Regions from separate parts of the Bradyrhizobium sp. CCBAU 53415 genome, predicted to be linked through region 1. Evidence: riboswitches for the same ligand, from Rfam matches in the RefSeq annotation. Region 1 holds a riboswitch; the other holds the start of a gene.

Region 1 (10,108 bases):
CATGAGCTTCTGGCCCATGCCGTCGTTCCTGCCCCAGCGCTTCAGTGAGGCGACGCAATCCTCGGCAGTCACCGGCGCGCCGTCATGCCACTTCAGTCCGTCGCGCAGCGTGAAGGTGTAGGTCAGCTTGTCGTCGGAGACCTTCCAATCCGCCATCTGCGGCTGAATCTTGAAATTGGAGTCGGTCGCAAGCAGCGTGTCGTAGACCATGTAGCCATGGTCGCGCGTGATGTAGGCCGTGGTGAAGCCCGGATCGATGATGCGCAGATCCGAATGCATCACCGCCGTGATGGTCTTGCCGGCCGCAAGCACTGGCGAGGCCAGCGCGGTCGAAAGCGCGACGACCGACAGCGCAAGTTTGGAGGCGAACGCGCGGCGCCCCCGGCGCATGAAGTGGAACATAGAAAGTTCTCCTGACGTGAAACTGTTCAAAGGCAGGTGATTGGTTAAGCATTCGGTTCATTCGTTGGGCGAACTAACCTCATGCAATGCCTTTATCTTTTCGAGACTTGCAGACAGCGCCGAGCGCGTCAATCCGGTTTCGCTGCAAGCCCTTGCGGCGCGCGCAAGGGCTCCACAAAGATCGGTTTGGCCCTACAACACCCCCCGCTTGTCCTGCCCCGCGCCGATGCAATGCGCGTTCCATCTTTCGAAGCTTGAGAGACATTAAGATGAATCCTGCCAATCTTCCCTTTGATTCCGAGGCGATGCTCGAGGGCCTGCGCGGCTGGGTCGAATGCGAAAGTCCGACCTGGGACGCAGGCGCCGTGGACCGCATGCTCGATATCGCAGCACGGGATATGGCGATCATGGGTGCGACGATCGAGCGCATCGCCGGCCGTCAGGGCTTTGGCGGCGTCATTCGCGCGCGCTTTCCCCATCCGAAGCAGGGCGAGCCGGGCATCCTGATCGCCGGTCACATGGATACCGTTCACCCGGTCGGCACCATCGAGAAGCTGAAATGGCGGCGCGAGGGCAACAAGTGCTACGGCCCCGGCATCTACGACATGAAGGGCGGCAACTATCTCTCGCTGGAAGCGATCCGACAGCTCGCGCGCGCGTCGTTCACGACGCCGCTGCCGATCACCGTGCTGTTCACGCCGGATGAGGAAGTCGGCACGCCCTCCACGCGCGATATCATCGAGGCGGAAGCCGCGCGCAACAAATACGTGCTGGTGCCCGAGCCCGGCCGCGCCGACAACGGCGTCACCACCGGACGCTACGCCATCGCGCGCTTCAATCTCGAGGCGACGGGCCGGCCGAGCCACGCCGGCGCGACGCTGTCGGCGGGACGTTCGGCGATCCGCGAGATGGCGCGGCAGATTCTCGCGATCGACGCGATGACGACGGAGGACTGCACCTTCTCGGTCGGCGTGGTGCATGGCGGCCAGTGGGTCAATTGCGTTGCCACCACCGCGACCGGCGAAGCGCTGTCCATGGCCAAGCGTCAAGCCGATCTCGACCGCGGTGTCGAGAGGATGCTGGCGCTGTCGGGTACCACCAACGACGTCACCTTCAAGGTCACGCGCGGCGTGACGCGTCCGGTCTGGGAGCCGGATGCCGGCACCATGGCGCTGTATGAAAAGGCGCGCGGCATCGCCAAATCTCTCGGCGCGGAATTACCGCATGCAAGCTCCGGCGGCGGGTCCGACGGTAACTTCACCGGTGCAATGGGCATCCCGACGCTCGACGGCCTCGGCGTGCGCGGCGGCAATGGCCACACCCTGGAGGAGTTCATCGAGGTGGACAGCCTGGTCGAGCGCGGGCGCCTGATGGCGGGGTTGCTGGCCACGCTGGAATAGTGAACTCGTCATTCCGGGGCGATGCGACAGCATCGAACCCGGAATCTCGAGGTCCCGGGTTCGATGCTTCGCATCGCCCCGGGCCGACGAGGTGGGCTTTGCACTGCACAATGCGTTGGCAGTCGCGGTCGAAATTTAGCCTTGTCCAAAAATGAGGCGTATCGTACTGCTCCGCCTGTCCACGCGACGATGCGGGAGAGATCGCAACGAAGGCTTTCGGCCTCCGCTGCGGCGCCGACGGAGCAACCGCCCCGGAAACTCTCAGGCAAAAGGACCGTATCGTCAGGACGATCTGGAGAGAGACGGCACGATTCTGCGATCGTGACGTCCACCGAAGGGGATAGTCCGTCGCAAGGTGCGCGGCGGATCAAGCTCTCAGGTAACCGTGACAGATGGGGCGCCGCCAACGGCCTTTGGCCGGCGGTCAGCCGTCTCGAACTCACGGGAGCCCCGAACCTGACATGACCCATATCGCCATCATCGGCGCCGGCATCACCGGCGTGACGACCGCCCATGCCCTGCTCGAACGCGGCTACAGGGTGACGGTACTCGACAGGCACCGCTACGCCGCGATGGAGACGTCTTTCGCCAATGGCGGACAGCTCTCCGCATCGAACGCCGAAGTCTGGAACAGCACTGCGACGATCCTGAAGGGCCTGCGCTGGATGTTCCGGCGCGACGCGCCGCTGCTGATGAACCCGCGGCCGAACTGGCACAAATATTCGTGGATGAGCGAGTTCGTCGCCAACATCGGCAACTACCGCGCCAACACCATCGAGACCACGCGGCTCGCGATCGAAGCGCGCAGGCACCTGTTCGACATCGCGGCGCGCGAAGGAATCGACTTCGATCTCGAACGCCGCGGCATCCTCCACATCTATCGTGACAAGGCCGGCTTCGAATCCGGCCTGCGCGTCAACGCGCTGCTGCAGGAAGGCGGCCTCGAGCGCCGCCCGGTGACGCCGGAGGAAATCCGCAGCATCGAGCCGACACTGCGCAAGGACTATTATGGCGGCTTCTACACGCCGTCGGATGCGACCGGCGATATCCACAAGTTCACCCGCGGGCTGGCGGACGCCTGCAAGCGGCGTGGCGCGACCTTCATCCACGAGGCCAATATCGATTCGATCGCACGTGCCGGCAGCGGCTTCGTCATCGGCTGGGCCGATCTGGCCGCGAGCGATGGTGTGGCGGCCGCGCGCGGCGCACTGAGCGCGGACGGCGTCGTGGTCTGCGCGGGCGTTGCGAGCCGTCACTTCGCCGCCCTGCTCGACGAGCGCGTCAACGTCTACCCGGTCAAGGGCTACTCGATCACCGTGCAGCTCGACACTGCCGAAAGCCGCAACGCCACCCCGACGGTGAGCCTGCTCGACGAGGCCGCCAAGATCGTCACCAGCCGGCTCGGCGTCGATCGTTTTCGCGTCGCCGGCACCGCCGAGTTCAATGACTTCAATCGCGACATCCGCGCCGACCGCGTGCAGCCGCTGATCGACTGGGTGCGCAGCAACTTCCCCGCCGTCGAAACGTCGCGCGTCGTGCCCTGGGCCGGGCTGCGCCCGATGATGCCGAACATGATGCCGGTCGTGCGCGCAGGGCGGATACCTGGTGTGTTCTTCAACACCGGCCACGGCCATCTCGGCTGGACTCTGTCGGCGGCGACGGCGCAGATGATTGCCCAGACCATCGACGGCTGGCGCGGCCTCAACGCGCCACCGTCGGCACCTTCACTTGGGGTTGAGCGTGAACTGCGACATGCATCCTGAGTGGTCGATACCGTGGACATGCCGGCCTCTTGCGACAGCGCAGCCCTTGGCACACAATTTGCCCCCCCCGAGAGGACACCGTCTCCGGGCGGCCTTGCCAGCCCAAGCGATAGGCATGATAGACACGACAGAGTTCACGGGCGCCTCGGGGCGCCACACGTTCCGTAGCCGGAGATAGGTGCATGCTGGGTTATCTTATTCGCCGCGTTCTGGCCGCGGTGCCCGTGATGGGCGTCGTCGCGCTGTTCGTGTTCCTGCTGCTGCGGCTGACGCCAGGCGATCCCGCCGCGATTCTCGCCGGCGACAACGCGACGCCGGAACGGCTTGAGCGCATCCGCACCTCGCTCGGCCTCAACGAGCCGCTGATCGTGCAGTTCGTCACCTGGGTGAACAAGCTGCTACACGGCGATCTCGGGACTTCGCTGATCTCCAACCTGCCGGTGATGAAGATGATCGGCCAGCGCGTCGAGCCCTCGATCTCGATCGCGTTGTCGACCATCATCCTCGCCGTGATCGTCGCCGTTCCCTTGGGGGTGATCGCGGCGTGGAAGCACGGCACCTGGATCGATCGCTTCGTGATGGGCCTGTCCGTGCTCGGCTTCTCGGTGCCGGTGTTCGTGGTCGGCTATGTCCTGATCCAGATCTTCGCCATCGACCTGCGCTGGGTTCCGGTGCAGGGCTTTAAGAGCATCAGCGCCGGCTTCGGGCCGTTCTTCGAGCGCATCATCCTGCCGACCTGCGCACTGTCCTTCATCTACATCGCCCTGATCGCGCGCATGACGCGCGCGGCGATGCTCGACGTGCTCGGCGAAGATTACGTGCGAACGGCGCGTGCGAAGGGCATCAACGAGGTCGCTGTGATGATGCGCCATGCGCTGCGCAACGCCGCGGTGCCCGTGATCACCGTGATCGGCACCGGCTTTGCGCTGTTGATTTCCGGTGTCGTCGTCACCGAGAGCGTGTTCAACATCCCCGGCATCGGCCGGCTCACCGTCGATGCGGTGCTGGCGCGCGACTATCCGGTGATCCAGGCAATGATCCTGCTGACGTCGCTGATCTATGTCGTTGTCAATCTTCTCATCGACGTCGCCTACACCCTGCTCGATCCCCGGATCCGGTACTGAGGCAAGGATATAAGGACAAACATGTCAGTCGATACCCTTCCCCAGTCGTCGATTCCGATCACGTCGCCGCTGCGGCCGCGATTCGGGTTCCTCACCTCGACGCCCATCATCGCCACGGCGACAGTCCTGCTCACGTTGATCGTGGTGATCTCGATCCTCGCGCCGCTGATCGCGCCGCATGATCCGATCCAGCTCGCGCCGTCGCAGCGGCTCAAGCCTGCCTCCGCGCAATTCCTGCTCGGCACCGACGCCTACGGCCGCGACCTGTTGTCGCGCGTGATCTATGGCGGCCGCGTCTCGCTTCTGATCGGCATCGGCTCGGCGATCCTGTCGATCGCCATCGGGCTCGCGATCGGCCTCGTCTCCGGCTTCTTCAAGCTGGTCGATTCCGTCCTGATGCGCGTGATGGACGGCCTGATGGCGATGCCGAGCGTCCTGCTCGCGATCGCCGTGGTCTCGCTGTCCGGCGCCAGCATCTGGACCGTGCTGATCGCGATCACGATTCCGGAGATCCCGCGCGTGGCGCGCCTGGTACGCTCGGTCGTGCTGTCGGCGCGCGAGGAGCCTTACGTCGAGGCAGCGATCTCCGTCGGCTCCAGCCTGCCGAAGATCATGTGGCGCCACCTGATGCCGAACACGATCGCGCCGCTGATCGTCCAGGGCACCTATGTCTGCGCGAGCGCCATCCTCACCGAGGCCATCCTCTCCTTCCTCGGCGCCGGCATCTCGCCGGAGACGCCGACCTGGGGCAACATCATGGCCGAGGGCCGCCAGTACTTCCAGATCAAGCCGTCGCTGATCTTCTGGCCGGGCCTTTTGCTCTCGATCGCCATCCTCAGCATCAACCTGATCGGCGACGCCGCCCGCGACGCACTCGATCCGCGCATGAAGCAGCGGGAAGGCAAGTGATGAGCGATCAAGCGATGACCAATACCATCCTCGACATCAACAACCTCGTCGTCTCCGTCGGCAAGAAGCCGGGCGGACACAAGATCATCGACGGCATCTCGATCCAGGTGCGCGAGCGCGAGACGCTGTGTCTCGTCGGCGAAAGTGGCTCGGGCAAGTCGGTGACCTCGCTCACCACGATGGGCCTCTTGCCGAAGGGCACGCTGGTTCCCACCGGCGGCAGCGTCAAGCTGGTCGGCGAGGAGCTGCTCACGGCGACCGACCGCCGCCTGCGCCAGCTTCGCGCCACGCAGATGGCCATGATCTTCCAGGAGCCGATGACCGCGCTCAATCCGGTGGTGCCGGTCGGCCGCCAGATCGACGAGGTGCTGCGCGCGCACACCGATCTCGACGCGAAAGCGCGGAAGAAGCGCATCCTCGACATGATGGAGCAGGTCCACCTGCCCCAGGTCGAGCGCATCTTCGCCTCCTACCCGCACCGGCTCTCCGGCGGCCAGCGCCAGCGCATCATGATCGCGATGGCGCTGGTGCTGGAGCCGAAGCTGCTGATCGCCGACGAGCCGACCACCGCGCTCGACGTCACCACGCAGAAGCAGATCCTGACCCTGATCCGCGAGCTGCAGCGCGATCACGGCACCGCCGTGCTGTTCATCACTCATGACATGGGCGTGGTCGCCGAGATCGCCGACCGCGTCGCGGTGATGCGGCAGGGCCGCCTGGTCGAGACCGGCCCGCTCGAGACCGTGCTGCGCAATCCGACCATGGAATACACCCGAAACCTGCTCGCCTCGGTGCCGAGCCTGGTGCCGCGGCCGCCACGCGAGGAGAGCCGCGAGCCCGTGGTGCTGGAGGCCAACGACCTCAGCAAGGTCTACAAGGAGCGCGCCCTCTTCGGCAAAGGCCGCGAGGTCGTGGCCGCCGACAAGGTCACGCTGACGCTGCGCAAGGGCCGCACCCTCGGCATCGTCGGCGAAAGCGGCTCCGGCAAGTCGACGGTGGCACGCTGCATCGTTCGCCTGATCGACCCGACCTCCGGCGGCGTGCGCCTCGCCGGCCGCGAGATCGCCGACATCTCGCGGCGCCTGCTGCAACCGCACCGGCAGAAGATCCAGATCGTGTTCCAGGACCCCTACCGTTCGCTCAACCCGCGCGTCACCGTCGGCGAGAGCATCGCGGAAGGTCCGATCAATTACGGCGTCTCCCAAGCCGATGCGATGAAGCGGGCGCGCGAGCTGCTCGAGCTGGTCGGCCTGCCAGCGGATGCCGTGTCGCGCTATCCGCACCAGTTCTCCGGCGGCCAGCGCCAGCGCATCGCCATCGCCCGGGCGCTGGCGCTCGATCCCGACGTGCTGGTCGCCGACGAAGCGGTCTCCGCGCTGGACGTCTCCGTGCAGGCACAGGTGCTGGAACTGCTCGACGAGATCCAGAAGCGGCTCGGCATCGCCATCCTGTTCATCACCCACGATTTGCGCGTCGCCGCGCAAATCTGCGACGAGGTCGTGGTGATGCAGCATGGCCGCGTCGTCGAACAGGGACCTGCAGCCGAAGTGCTGACGCATCCGAGGGAGGCCTACACCAAGGCGCTGCTGGACGCAGCTCCGGGCCGCAACTGGGACTTTGCCAATTTCCGGCCGGTGACCGAGGGCGCGGCGGCCGCCGTGTAACGACGTTCTCGGTGTCGTCGCGGCGAACGCCGGGAGCCATACCGCGGAATCTATCGATAGTATGTGGGGCCAATCCCGAACGACCAATCTTCGCCAATCTCCTTCCTGGGGTTATGGGTCCCCGCGTTCGCGGGGGACGACACCGAGAGTGTGATTGGCGGAGCGGCTCACGACGCGCACCGCATCAGCAGCATTCCCAAAACGGCTTGAGGCCATGCACGATGCGATTGCTTCCCGGCTTGCTCTTGCGGCAAGGCCGGGGCTAACGTCGCGCACTTTCAATCGGGACTGAACTGAATGACACGCATCGCCGTCGGCGGCTTCCTGCACGAGACCAACACCTTCGCCCCGACCAAGGCGACATTCGCGGACTTCCAGCATGGCGGCGGCTGGCCGGCGATGACGCGAGGTGCCGACGTCTTGAAGGTGATGCGCCGCATCAATGTCGGCCTCGCCGGCTTCGTCGACAGCGCCGATGCCAATGGCTGGGAACTCGTTCCGACGATTGCCTGCGGGGCGAGCCCCTCGGCCCACGTCACCAAGGATGCCTTCGAACGCATCGTGAAGGTGATGGTCGACGGCATCAAAGCCGCCGGGCCGATCGATGCGGTCTATCTCGACCTGCACGGCGCCATGGTGACCGAGCATCTCGAGGACGGCGAAGGCGAGATCCTGGCCCGCGTGCGCCCCGTCATCGGCAAGGATGTTCCGCTGGTCGCAAGCCTCGACCTGCACGCCAACGTCACGCCCGACATGATCGAGCATGCCGACGCGCTGATCGCCTATCGCACCTATCCGCATGTCGACATGGCCGAGACCGGCCGCGCCTGCGCCAGGCACCTCGCGCTGCTGCTGAAGTCGAAGCAGCGCTTCGCCAAGGCGTTCCGGCAATTGCCGTTCCTGATCCCGATCAGCTGGCAGTGCACCAACGATCAGCCCACCAAAGGCATCTACGAGAAGCTCGCCGCGCTGGAGGGCGATGTGGTTCCAACGCTGTCTTTCGCGCCCGGCTTCCCCGCTGCCGATTTCCGCGATTGTGGGCCAAGCGTGTTCGCTTATGGCAAGACGCAAGCGGACGCCGACCGCGCGGCCGATGCGATCGTGAAGCTGATCGAAGGCCACGAGGACGATTTCGACGGCAAGATCTGGTCGCCTGACGATGGCGTGCGCCATGCGATGGAACTTGCGAAGAATGCGAGCAAGCCGATCATCATCGCCGATACCCAAGACAATCCCGGCGCCGGCGGCGATTCCGACACCACGGGCATGCTGCGCGCGCTGGTGCGCAACAAGGCAAGCGCCGCGACCGGCGCGATTTACGATCCGGAATCGGCCAGGGCCGCGCATGCGGCCGGCGTCGGCGCCACCGTGACGCTCTCGCTCGGCGGCAAGTCCGGCATTCCCGGCGACGAGCCCTATCGCGAGTCCTTCCTGGTCGAAAAGCTCTCCGACGGCCGCTTCACTGCACCCGGTCCCTATTACGGCGGCCGCGAGATGGAGATGGGACCGTCCGCGTGCCTTCGCATCGGCGACGTCCGCGTCGTCGTCTCCTCTCACAAGGCCCAGCTCGCCGACCAGGCAATGTACCGCTATGTCGGCATCGAACCGACGCGAGAGAAGATCCTGGTCAACAAGAGCTCGGTGCACTTCCGCGCCGATTTCGAGCCGATCGCGGCGAAGCTCCTGATCTGCGCCGCCCCCGGCGCGATGCCGGCCGACACCGCCTCCCTGCCCTGGACGAAGCTGCGCCCCGGCGTCCGCATCAAGCCGAACGGCCCCGTTTTCACGCCTCCCTCACGCTAACTGGACGGACCCTATGCCCACGATTGATCGCATCGACGGCTATGCCGACGAACTCACCGCTATCAGGCGCGACCTCCATGCTCATCCCGAGATCGGCTTCGAGGAAGTGCGCACCTCCGGCATCGTCGCCGACAAGCTGAAGAGCTGGGGCATCGAGGTGCATCGCGGCCTCGGTGGCACCGGCGTGATCGGCGTCATCAAGGGCAAGGGGACGGGCGGCAAGCGCATCGGCCTGCGCGCCGACATGGACGCGCTGCCGATGGAGGAGAACACCAATCTGAAGTGGAGCTCGAAGATCCCCCGCCGCTTCCACGGCTGCGGCCATGACGGCCACACCACCATGCTGCTCGGCACCGCGCGCTATCTCGCCGAGACCAGGAACTTCGACGGCACCGTGCACCTGATCTTCCAGCCGGCCGAGGAAGGCCTCGGCGGCGCCCGCGCCATGATCAAGGACGGCCTGTTCGAGAAGTTTCCCTGCGACGAGCTCTACGGCCTGCACAACGCGCCCGACCTCAACCACGGTGAGATCGCGATCCTGCCCGGCCCCGCGATGGCCAGCGCCGACTTCTTCGACCTCCGCATCACCGGCTACGGCGCGCATGGCGCGATGCCCGAACGCTCCAAGGACGCGGTGATCATCGCGACCACGCTGGCGCAGGCGATCCAGACCATCGTCAGCCGCAACGTCGAGCCGCTGCAGGCCGCCGTCATCTCGATCACACAGATTCACGCCGGTTCCGCCTACAACGTCATTCCCGGCGACGCGCATCTTTGCGGCACCATCCGCACCTTCTCGAAGGAAGTCCGCACCCTGATCGCCGAACGCATCCGCACGATCTGCGCCGGCATCGCGAGCGCCTATAGTTGCGTGATCGACGTCGACATCCGCGACACCTTCGACGTGCTGGTCAACCAGGTCGAGCAGTCCAAGGTGGTCGAGGAGGTCGCGCGCACCATCGTCGACCCCGCCAACGTAATCACCCGCACCCAGCCGAAGATGGGCAGCGAGGATTTTGCCGACATGCTGCAGACCGTCCCCG
Region 2 (10,108 bases), 140 kb from region 1:
CAGCGCGACGGCGGCAACGTGGTTGTCCAGCTTCTTGCTAAAGCCGTTGGTCAGACGCGTGAAGCGCCGCGACGCCATGCGCAGCGTGAGGTTTTGGCGTTCCACGTAGCTAGTTGAAACGTACTGATCGGGATCGCCCGATACTACGTCACGGCTTACAGCTACTACGGCGGCCGGGGAGTAGCGCCCCTGCGCTTCCTTTACGAGATGCGTTACCGAGTAGGTCTTTACGATGACACCATGTGAGGCGTCGGGGCCGAAGGCGTCACGGATCGCTACGCGGTAGGGGTGGAAACCGTCCGTGCTGATCTCGGGCTGACCAATGACCCGGCTGCGGAGGTCGTGCAGAAAGTCCATGGTGCTTTCGGCATTCCGCTTGCCGACGCCCCAGCTAATGATCGCCTTCTGCGTTCCGGCCATGCCGATGAAAACGTACTGATCGCCTTTGGCGTGGATTTCGTGCCGCTGGACGTTCTTTTGCTTCTTGCCGACGAAGCTCCACAGCTCATCAAGCTCAAGGCGCTCGGTGCGCACGCCGACCATGATGCGGTCGTGCAATTCCATGCAGCCCATGCCCACACGCAGGGCCAGGCTGGCGACGGTGCCACGGTTGACGCCAGTAAGGCGCGCGGCGGTGCGGATGTCGACGCCTTCGCAAAGGGCGGCAATGACTTCAATTTGCTTTTCGCGGGCTAGGACGTTCATGAGGGCGCAATCCTCGGTTTTGGATTGGCCTCGGGGGACTCTAGAAAATACGCCTTCCAGAGCGTATATTCTGATTTGGTCGTCCGGCCCGGGGCGCAATCGCGGGTTTGATGGCTAGGGATCGGCAGCGTTCCCGCGCCGTCGGTCCCGCTAATTCTCGGCTGCCCTGCTGGGATTAGAACCCGGACCTCTCCGCGTGTAACAGCGAGCGTCCTACCTTTAGACCACGGGGCACCAAGTAGATCCGATTAAGGGGCCGCCACCGTCCTTGTGAGAGAGCGGGGGTGGTGGCCCCACCTATGTGTCATAGCCTCAGCGCCGGTCGGGATTACGCTGGGGCTCTGGCCGTATTCTCATTGGACCCTCCGTCGCGGGATCATACTGCCGGGCGCCTGATAGCTTGTCAAGCGCATCGTGATAAGCTATCAGTATGTCTGTCGCCAACACAAGGAGGGTCGCCGTGACCGCTACCGACACCAATCCGCCGCCGGAGGCGAGCAAGATCAGGAAGGAACGCAGCCCGTCCTTTCCCTTCATCGGCCTCTCTAAGGCTCTTGAGCGAGTGCGCGCCGTCTATGCTCACGCGAAGCGGCACGAGGCACGCCTAGCCGATCTGGCTGCCGCTTGGGGAATGGGCGTCAAGAGTAGCGGAACGATTCAGACTGTTGCCGCCCTCGTGGCCTATGGCCTGCTAGAGGATCAGGGATCGGGGGAAACGCGCAAGTTCAAGGTGACCGAACTCGCGCTTAAGGCGCTTGAAGATCAGCGCCCTGGTGCGCGTGAGGCGGCGCAAGCTGAGGCTGCGTTGAAGCCCAAGCTGATCGCAGAGTACGTAGAGAAGTGGAAGGAAGGGCGCCCAGCAGACGGCATTTGTATAAGCGAACTTCGGTTTGAACGGGGCTTTACCGAGGACGGCGCGAAGGCCTTTTTGAAGGTCTTTGACGATACTGCGGGATTCACAAAGGCCGCGGAATCTGATAAGAAGCCTGACCAAGCTACGCAGTCTGACGGACAAAAGGCTGGGGAAAGTGGGGATAAGTTGGGTGATAAGCCCGACCTTCCCAAAGCGGGCCATAACCCGCCGCCTCATAAGCACTCCGTCAAGCAACCGGAAAGGCGAATTCTGATGGAAGGCGAACGCGAACTCACCACCGGCATGCTCGCCAAAGACGCCAGCTTCCGCCTGATCGTCTCCGGCAAGATCGGCGTCAAGGAGATCGAACGGCTGATTAAGAAGCTTGAAATCGACAAGGAAATCCTTGCCGAACAGGACGCTGAGCCAGAAGACGAGGACGCTGGCTATCAGCAATGGAAACAAGGGCAATGAAAGATGCCGCCAACTGAGGCGGTCTCTTTGGTGCAATGTTACCGCGAAAGCGTGAATCTCGAATTCTAGGTCAGCTTGGAATTGCTGATTCAGCGATACTAGGTTTCGTGTGTGGCCAAAGGGCCACTAATTTAAATTAGGCCAACGCCTTATTCAAATTAGGCCACCGCGTTCGGAAACAGGCCAGTGCCCCAATTCCCAAAAGAACATATTGCGAACCTAGAACAAATAGGGTACATTGCTTTTATCGCCGAGCTGCCTCGCAACCGTTTGTCCCTCACGCGAATCCTCGCCATAAGGAGCACGACCCAATGTCCGCAACTGCCCTGCGTATCGTCGAAGGATCTTCCATGGACAAGAGTAAAGCTCTGGCTGCTGCGCTCTCTCAGATCGAGCGCCAGTTCGGCAAGGGCTCGGTGATGAAGCTCGGCAAGAACGACCGGTCCATGGACATCGAGGCGGTGTCCTCCGGTTCGCTCGGGCTCGATATCGCGCTCGGCATCGGCGGCCTGCCCAAGGGGCGCATCGTCGAGATCTACGGGCCGGAATCCTCCGGCAAGACCACGCTGGCGCTGCATACGGTGGCGGAAGCGCAGAAGAAGGGCGGCATCTGCGCCTTCATCGATGCCGAGCACGCGCTCGATCCGGTCTATGCCCGCAAGCTCGGCGTCAACATCGACGAGCTCCTGATCTCGCAGCCGGACACCGGCGAGCAGGCGCTGGAAATCTGCGACACGCTGGTGCGCTCGGGCGCAGTCGACGTTCTGGTGGTCGATTCGGTCGCGGCGCTGGTGCCGAAGGCCGAACTCGAAGGCGAGATGGGCGATGCGCTGCCGGGCCTGCAAGCCCGCCTGATGAGCCAGGCGCTGCGCAAGCTCACGGCCTCCATCAACAAGTCCAACACCATGGTGATCTTCATCAACCAGATCCGCATGAAGATCGGTGTGATGTACGGCTCGCCGGAAACCACGACCGGCGGCAACGCGCTGAAATTCTATGCCTCCGTCCGTCTCGACATCCGCCGCATCGGCGCGATCAAGGAGCGCGACGAGGTGGTCGGCAACACCACCCGCGTCAAGGTGGTGAAGAACAAGCTGGCGCCACCCTTCAAGCAGGTCGAGTTCGACATCATGTACGGCGAGGGCGTGTCCAAGATGGGCGAGATCCTCGATCTCGGCGTCAAGGCCGGCATCGTCGAGAAGTCCGGCGCCTGGTTCTCCTATGACAGCCAGCGCCTTGGCCAGGGCCGCGAGAACTCGAAAGCGTTCTTGAAGGCCAACCCCGACATCACCGCCAAGATCGAGACCGCGATCCGCCAGAACTCCGGCCTGATCGCCGAGCAGATCCTGGCCGGCGCGCCGGAGCGCGACGCCGACGGCGAGGAGCCGGCGGACGAGTAGGACCTGACGCGAAAGCCTTTCGCGAGGAGCGGGCGCTGAGGACGTTGAGTTGCCGACGTCTTCGGTGCCCGTTTCGTTATGCGTGGGCGGATCGCGTGGTTTCGTGCCCCGGACGCAGCGCAGCGCGAAGCGTGCGCTGCTGAGCCGGGGTCCATCACCTCTGTCAGCAACATGGGTCCCGGCTCTGCGGTGCGTCATTTCATGCCGCACCGCGTCCGGGACATGAGGCCGGCGTCCTACTCCGCGGCTTGCGCGTAATCGCTCACCGGCGGACAGGAGCACACCAGATTGCGGTCGCCATAGACGTTGTCGACCCGGCCGACCGGGCTCCAATATTTGTCGGTGCGCGAGACGCCGTCGGGGAAACAGCCCTCGGCGCGGGTGTAGGCGCGATTCCAGTTGTCGTCGGCGATGTCATGCACGGTGTGCGGCGCATTGCGCAGCGGCGAAGCCTCGATCTTGAAGCGGCCGGCCTCGACCTCGGCGATCTCCTTCCTGATCGCGATCATGGCGTCGCAGAAGCGGTCCAGTTCCGCCTTGGATTCCGACTCGGTCGGCTCGATCATCAGCGTGCCCGGGACCGGGAAGCTCATGGTCGGCGCATGGAAGCCGTAGTCGATCAGGCGCTTGGCGATGTCGTCGACGGTGACGCCTGAGGTCGTCTTCAGCGGACGGGGATCGACGATGCACTCATGCGCGACACGGCCCCTGGCGTTCTTGTAGAGCACCGGAAAGTGCGGATCGAGACGCGCTGCAATGTAATTGGCATTGAGGATCGCGATCTCGGTGGCACGCTTCAAGCCTTCGCCGCCCATCATCAGAATGTAGATGTAGGAGATGGTGAGGATCGAGGCCGAGCCGAACGGTGCGGCCGAGACCGGACCGACCGGTGCATCCGCCTGCGTCGCCGGATGACCCGGCAGGAACGGCGCAAGGTGCGCCTTGACGCCGATCGGACCCATGCCGGGGCCGCCGCCGCCATGCGGGATGCAGAAGGTCTTGTGCAGATTGAGATGGCTGACGTCGGCGCCGTAATCGCCGGGCCTGCTGAGGCCGACCTGCGCGTTGAGGTTGGCGCCGTCGAGATACACCTGGCCGCCATGGCCATGCACGATGTCGCAGATCTCGCTTATATGCTCCTCGAACACGCCGTGGGTCGAGGGATAGGTGATCATGACCGCGGCGAGATCATGCGAATGCTTTTCCGCCTTGGCGCGAAGGTCGTCGACGTCGACGTCGCCGTTCTTCTCGCAAGCGACCACCACCACGTCCATGCCGACCATCGCGGCCGAGGCCGGGTTGGTGCCGTGGGCGGAAGAGGGGATCAGGCAGATCTTGCGATGGCCCTGTCCGCGCGCGGCGTGATACCCGCGAATAGCCAAAAGCCCGGCATATTCGCCTTGCGCGCCCGAATTCGGCTGCAGCGAGATCGCGTCATAGCCGGTGATGTCGCACAGCCATTTTTCCAGCCGCGCGAACAGCGCGTGATAGCCGGCGGCCTGTTCGCGCGGGACGAACGGGTGCAGCGTCGCGAATTCCGGCCAGGTCAACGGCATCATCTCGGTGGTCGCGTTCAGCTTCATGGTGCAGGAGCCGAGCGGGATCATCGCGCGGTCGAGCGCGAGGTCGCGATCACTGAGCTTGCGCATGTAGCGCAGCATCTCGGTCTCCGAGCGATGCGCATGGAAGACCGGATGGGTCAGGAAAGCGGTCGTGCGCTTCAACTCGTGCGGCAGCGTCTCGCGCGCCTCGGCGTCGATCTCGGCATAGGCGAAGGTGCCGCCGAAGGCGCGCCAGACCGCTTCAACCGTCGCAGGCGTCGTGGTCTCGTCGAGCGCGATGCGCAAGCTGGTGTCACCGATGCCGAGATTGATTGTCTCGGCCGCGGCGCGCGCGACGATCTCGGCACGCCTGGCGCCGGCATCCACGCTGATCGTGTCGAAGAAGGTGTCGGACTGCGGCGCAAAGCCGAGCTTGCGCAGGCCGCTGGCGAGCACGACGGCACGGCGGTGGACGTTGCGCGCGATCTGGATGAGCCCCTCGGGGCCGTGATAGACCGCATACATCGCCGCGATCACGGCGAGCAGCACCTGCGCGGTGCAGATGTTGGAGGTCGCCTTCTCGCGGCGGATGTGCTGCTCGCGGGTCTGCAGTGCGAGGCGGTAGGCAGGCATCCCGCGCGAGTCGACGGAGAGGCCGACGATGCGGCCGGGCAGCGAGCGCTTCAGCGCATCGCGCACCGCCATATAGGCCGCGTGCGGGCCGCCATAGCCCATGGGAACGCCGAAGCGCTGGGCCGAGCCGATCGCGATATCGGCGCCCAACTCGCCGGGCGAGGCGAGCAGCGTCAGCGCCAGCAGGTCGGCGGCGAGGATGGCAACCGCACCCTTCGCCTTCAACGTCGCGATGGCCGCACGCGGATCACGCAATGCGCCGGAGGAGCCCGGATATTGCAGGAGCCCGCCGACGACATCGGCTCTTTCCAGGTCGGTCGCGGGATCGCCGACGATCAGGGTCCAGCCCAGCGGCTCGGCGCGGGTGCGCATCACAGCCAACGTCTGCGGATGCACGTCCTTGTCGACGAAGAAAGCTTTTGCCTTGACCTGCGCGTGCCGCTCGGCGAGCGCCATGGCTTCGGCCGCCGCGGTCGCCTCATCGAGCAGCGAGGCGTTGGCGACGTCGAGCCCGGTGAGGTCGCAGATCATGGTCTGGAAGTTGAACAGCGCCTCCAGCCGGCCCTGGCTGATCTCGGGCTGGTAGGGCGTGTAGGCCGTGTACCAGGCAGGATTCTCCAGGATGTTGCGCTGGATCACCGCGGGCAGGATCGTCCCGGAATAGCCTTGGCCGATCAGGGAGGTGAAGACCTGGTTCTGACGCGCGAGTTCAGCCATATGCGCGATCGCCTCGGTTTCGCTAAGCGGTTTGCCGAGATCGAGCGCGGCGGCCTGCCGGATCGAGGCCGGCAGCGTCTCCGTCATCAGGGCGTCGACGCTCCTGGCGCCAACGGTTTCGAGCATTGCGGTGACATCGCGCGCGGAAGGGCCGATGTGGCGGCGAACGAAACTGGCGGCGGTGTCGCCGCTGGATTTACGGTGCGCGGTCATCGCTTGCTCCATCGTCGTTAAGCGGTGTGTGCCTTGTAGGCGGCTTCATCCATGAGACTGCCGAGCTCGCTCCTGTCGGCCAGCTTGATCTTGAAGAACCAGGCCTTGCCTTGCGCATCCGAGTTCACCAGCGCGGGCTCGGCCGCGAGCGCCTCGTTGCTCTCGACCACCTCGCCCGTAACGGGCGCGTAGACGTCGGAGGCCGCCTTCACGGATTCCACGACGGCGGCGGCTTCGGCCTTCTTCAAGGCGCGGCCGACCTTGGGCAATTCGACGAACACGACATCGCCGAGCTGCTGCTGGGCGTAATCGGTGATGCCGACGGTGGCGACGTCGCCGTCGATCGCGAGCCATTCATGGTCGGAGGTGTACAGCGTCGTGGTCATTTTCGAGGTCCTCAGCGTTTGTAGGTGTTCTTGACGAAGGGCATGGCGGAGACCTGCATGGCCAAGCGCTGGCCACGCACTTCGGCGAAAAGTTTCGTGCCGAGCGCGCTCAGGCTCACAGGCACATAGCCCATCGCGACCGGCGCATTCAGGCTCGGGCCGAAGCCGCCCGAGGTGACCTTGCCGATCGGCTCGCCGGCGGCCTGATCCGCAAACAGCAGCGCGCCCTCGCGCACCGGCGCGCGGCCTTCGGCGCGCAGGCCGACGCGGCGGCGGCTGGCGCCCTGATCGAAATGAGCCAGGATCTTTTCAGCGCCGGGAAAACCGCCGGCGCGCGCGCCACCGCTGCGGCGGCTCTTCTGCACGGACCATTCCAGCGCGGCCTCGACCGGCGTGGTCGCGGTGTCGATGTCGTGGCCGTAGAGGCAGAGCCCGGCTTCCAGCCGCAGGCTGTCGCGCGCCCCGAGGCCGATCGGCAGCACGTCGGGATTGTCGAGCAGCGTTCTCGCGAGCCGTTCGGCATCGGCCGCGGGGACCGAGATCTCGAACCCGTCCTCGCCGGTGTAGCCGGAGCGCGAGACGAAGCATTTGATGCCGGCGACCTCTTGCGGGCCGGCATCCATGAATGTCATGGACGACGCTCCTGCACATAATTTTGCCAGCGCCGCTTCCGCCTTCGGGCCCTGCAGCGCGATCAGCGCGCGGTCGGCCAGAGAATCGATGACGCAGTCGTCCGCGAGATGCGCGCGCAGATGCGCCTCGTCCGCTTCCTTGCAGGCGGCGTTGACGACCAGGAACAGGTGATCGCCGAAATTGGCGACCATCAGATCGTCGAGAATCCCGCCTTCCGCATTGGTGAACTGGGCGTAGCGCTGCCGGCCAGGTGCGATCGCCACGATGTCCTGCGGCACCAGCCGTTCCAGCGCGCGGGCGGCGTCCTCGACCTTGCCCGACTTCGGCCGAAGCGCGAGCTGCCCCATATGCGAGACGTCGAACAGGCCGGCGGCGGCTCGCGTATGCAGGTGCTCCTTCAGCACGCCCGCGGGGTACTGCACGGGCATGTCATAGCCCGCGAACGGCACCATCTTGCCGCCGAGGGACACGTGCAGGGCGTGGAGGGGCGTATGTCGGAGAGATTTCTGGTCGTCGGGTACTGGCATCACAGGGGCCCTCGGCGGTTCCCCGGGGACGATTCCCCGGGGCAACCAGTCGAAGCCCCATCTGTCGCTGTGCCTGAGAGTATTATCCCGTCGGCGGGTGCCACCCGGGTCTTAAGCCCGTCGGCGCCTCTTTCCAGATGTCGTCAAAGCCACGCGGTCCTTTTGCCTGAGAGTTTCCGGGGCGGTTGCTCCTTCGGCGCCGGCTGCCTGAAGCCGGTCTCTCCCGATGTGGCCGTACGATATGGATGGATAAAGACCACAGGGCGGCCAAGCCTGTCAACGCGGCACTAGCGCCTTTCAACGGGATTGCGCGCCTGCGGCAAGCCTCTGATCTCTCTGCACAGTTTCTGGACAGCGAAGCTGGCCTTGTCTAAAAGCGCTTTGGCCCGCAGATATCAGCCTTAACGTCCGGTTCGAATGGCAGGAAGCGGGTCCAAGCACACCCGATTGGATGAACATGAGCGGCGTCAACGAGATCAGGTCGACCTTTCTGAACTTCTTTGCCGAGAACGGCCACGAGATCGTGCCGTCCTCGCCACTCGTGCCGCGCAACGATCCGACGTTGATGTTCACCAATGCCGGCATGGTGCAGTTCAAGAACGTCTTCACCGGCGTGGAGAAGCGGCCCTACCAGCGCGCCACCACCTCGCAGAAATGCGTGCGCGCCGGCGGCAAGCACAACGACCTCGACAATGTCGGCTATACCGCGCGCCATCTCACCTTCTTCGAGATGCTCGGCAACTTCTCGTTCGGCGACTATTTCAAGGAGCGCGCGATCGAGCTTGCCTGGAAGCTGATCACCAAAGAGTTCGGGCTGAAGAAGGACAAGCTGCTCGTCACCGTCTACCACACCGACGACGAGGCGGCGGGACTGTGGAAGAAGATCGCCGGCTTCTCCGACGATCGCATCATCCGCATTCCGACATCGGACAATTTCTGGGCGATGGGCGACACCGGCCCGTGCGGTCCGTGCTCGGAGATCTTCATCGATCGCGGCGAGCACATCTGGGGCGGGCCTCCGGGCTCGCCGGAAGAGGATGGCGACCGCTTCCTCGAATTCTGGAATCTGGTGTTCATGCAGTTCGAGCAGGTGACGAAGGAGGAGCGCCAGCCGCTGCCGCGTCCCTCGATCGACACCGGCATGGGCCTGGAGCGCATGGCCTGCATCCTCCAGGGCGTCGAGAGCGTGTTCGAGACCGACCTGTTCCGCAACCTGATCGACGCGACGGCGTCCGCGCTCGGCGCCGGGCCGAGCGAGCAGACCGTCGCCTCGTTCCGTGTCATCGCCGATCATCTGCGTTCCTCGGCGTTCCTCGTCTCCGACGGCGTGCTGCCCTCGAACGAGGGCCGCGGCTATGTGTTGCGCCGGATCATGCGCCGCGCCATGCGCCATGCGCAGCTGCTGGGGGCCAAGGAGCCCTTGATGTATCGCCTGGTCTGGGCGCTGGTGCGCGAGATGGGCCAGGCCTATCCCGAGCTGATGCGCGCGGAAAAGCTGATCGAGGAAACGCTGCGGCTGGAAGAGACTCGTTTCCGCAAGACGCTTTCGCGGGGCCTCGCCATCCTCGACGAGAAGAGTGCTTCCTTAAAGAAGGGCGACATGTTCGACGGCGACGTCGCCTTCACGCTGTACGACACCTACGGCTTCCCGCTGGATCTGACGCAGGACGCGCTGAAGTCGCGCGGCATCGGCGTCGACCAGGCGGCCTTCACCGACGCGATGGAGCGCCAGAAGACCAAGGCGCGCGAGTCCTGGAAGGGCTCGGGCGAAGCTGCTTCCGAGGCGATCTGGTTCCCGCTGCGCGAGAAGCTGGGGGCGACCGAATTCCTGGGCTACGAGACCGAGAGCGCCGAAGGCGTGGTGTCCGCGCTGGTGAAGGACGGCCACGAAGTCGCCGGCCTCAAGGCCGGCGAGACGGGCGCGATCGTGCTGAACCAGACGCCGTTCTATGCGGAGTCCGGCGGCCAGGTCGGCGACACCGGCGTGCTGCTTGGAGAGGGCGGCATCAAGGTCCGTGTCACCGAC

Evidence for each region. Region 1 has a riboswitch for glycine ahead of XH87_RS05855 (D-amino acid dehydrogenase). Riboswitches for the same ligand answer to the same signal wherever they lie in the genome.
Region 2: another riboswitch for glycine. It lies ahead of gcvT (glycine cleavage system aminomethyltransferase GcvT); the one in region 1 lies ahead of XH87_RS05855 (D-amino acid dehydrogenase).

What each region holds. Positions count from the first base shown of each region.
Region 1 covers NZ_LBJF01000001.1:1,246,259-1,256,366, reverse strand. The annotation lists gene XH87_RS05865 (ABC transporter substrate-binding protein) at 1-402, opposite strand, end outside; gene XH87_RS05860 (M20/M25/M40 family metallo-hydrolase) at 672-1,802, shown strand; glycine riboswitch at 1,985-2,089, shown strand; glycine riboswitch at 2,093-2,196, shown strand; gene XH87_RS05855 (D-amino acid dehydrogenase) at 2,264-3,565, shown strand; gene XH87_RS05850 (ABC transporter permease) at 3,748-4,689, shown strand; gene XH87_RS05845 (ABC transporter permease) at 4,711-5,598, shown strand; gene XH87_RS05840 (ABC transporter ATP-binding protein) at 5,613-7,262, shown strand; gene XH87_RS05835 (M81 family metallopeptidase) at 7,560-9,065, shown strand; gene XH87_RS05830 (M20 aminoacylase family protein) at 9,079-10,108, shown strand, end outside.
Region 2 covers NZ_LBJF01000001.1:1,111,084-1,121,191, forward strand. The annotation lists partial or broken gene XH87_RS05160 (IS1 family transposase) at 1-705, opposite strand, end outside; tRNA gene XH87_RS05165 (tRNA-OTHER) at 867-939, opposite strand; gene XH87_RS05170 (hypothetical protein) at 1,166-2,032, shown strand; gene recA (recombinase RecA) at 2,344-3,432, shown strand; gene gcvP (aminomethyl-transferring glycine dehydrogenase) at 3,669-6,536, opposite strand; gene gcvH (glycine cleavage system protein GcvH) at 6,554-6,922, opposite strand; gene gcvT (glycine cleavage system aminomethyltransferase GcvT) at 6,934-8,082, opposite strand; glycine riboswitch at 8,227-8,318, opposite strand; gene alaS (alanine--tRNA ligase) at 8,540-10,108, shown strand, end outside.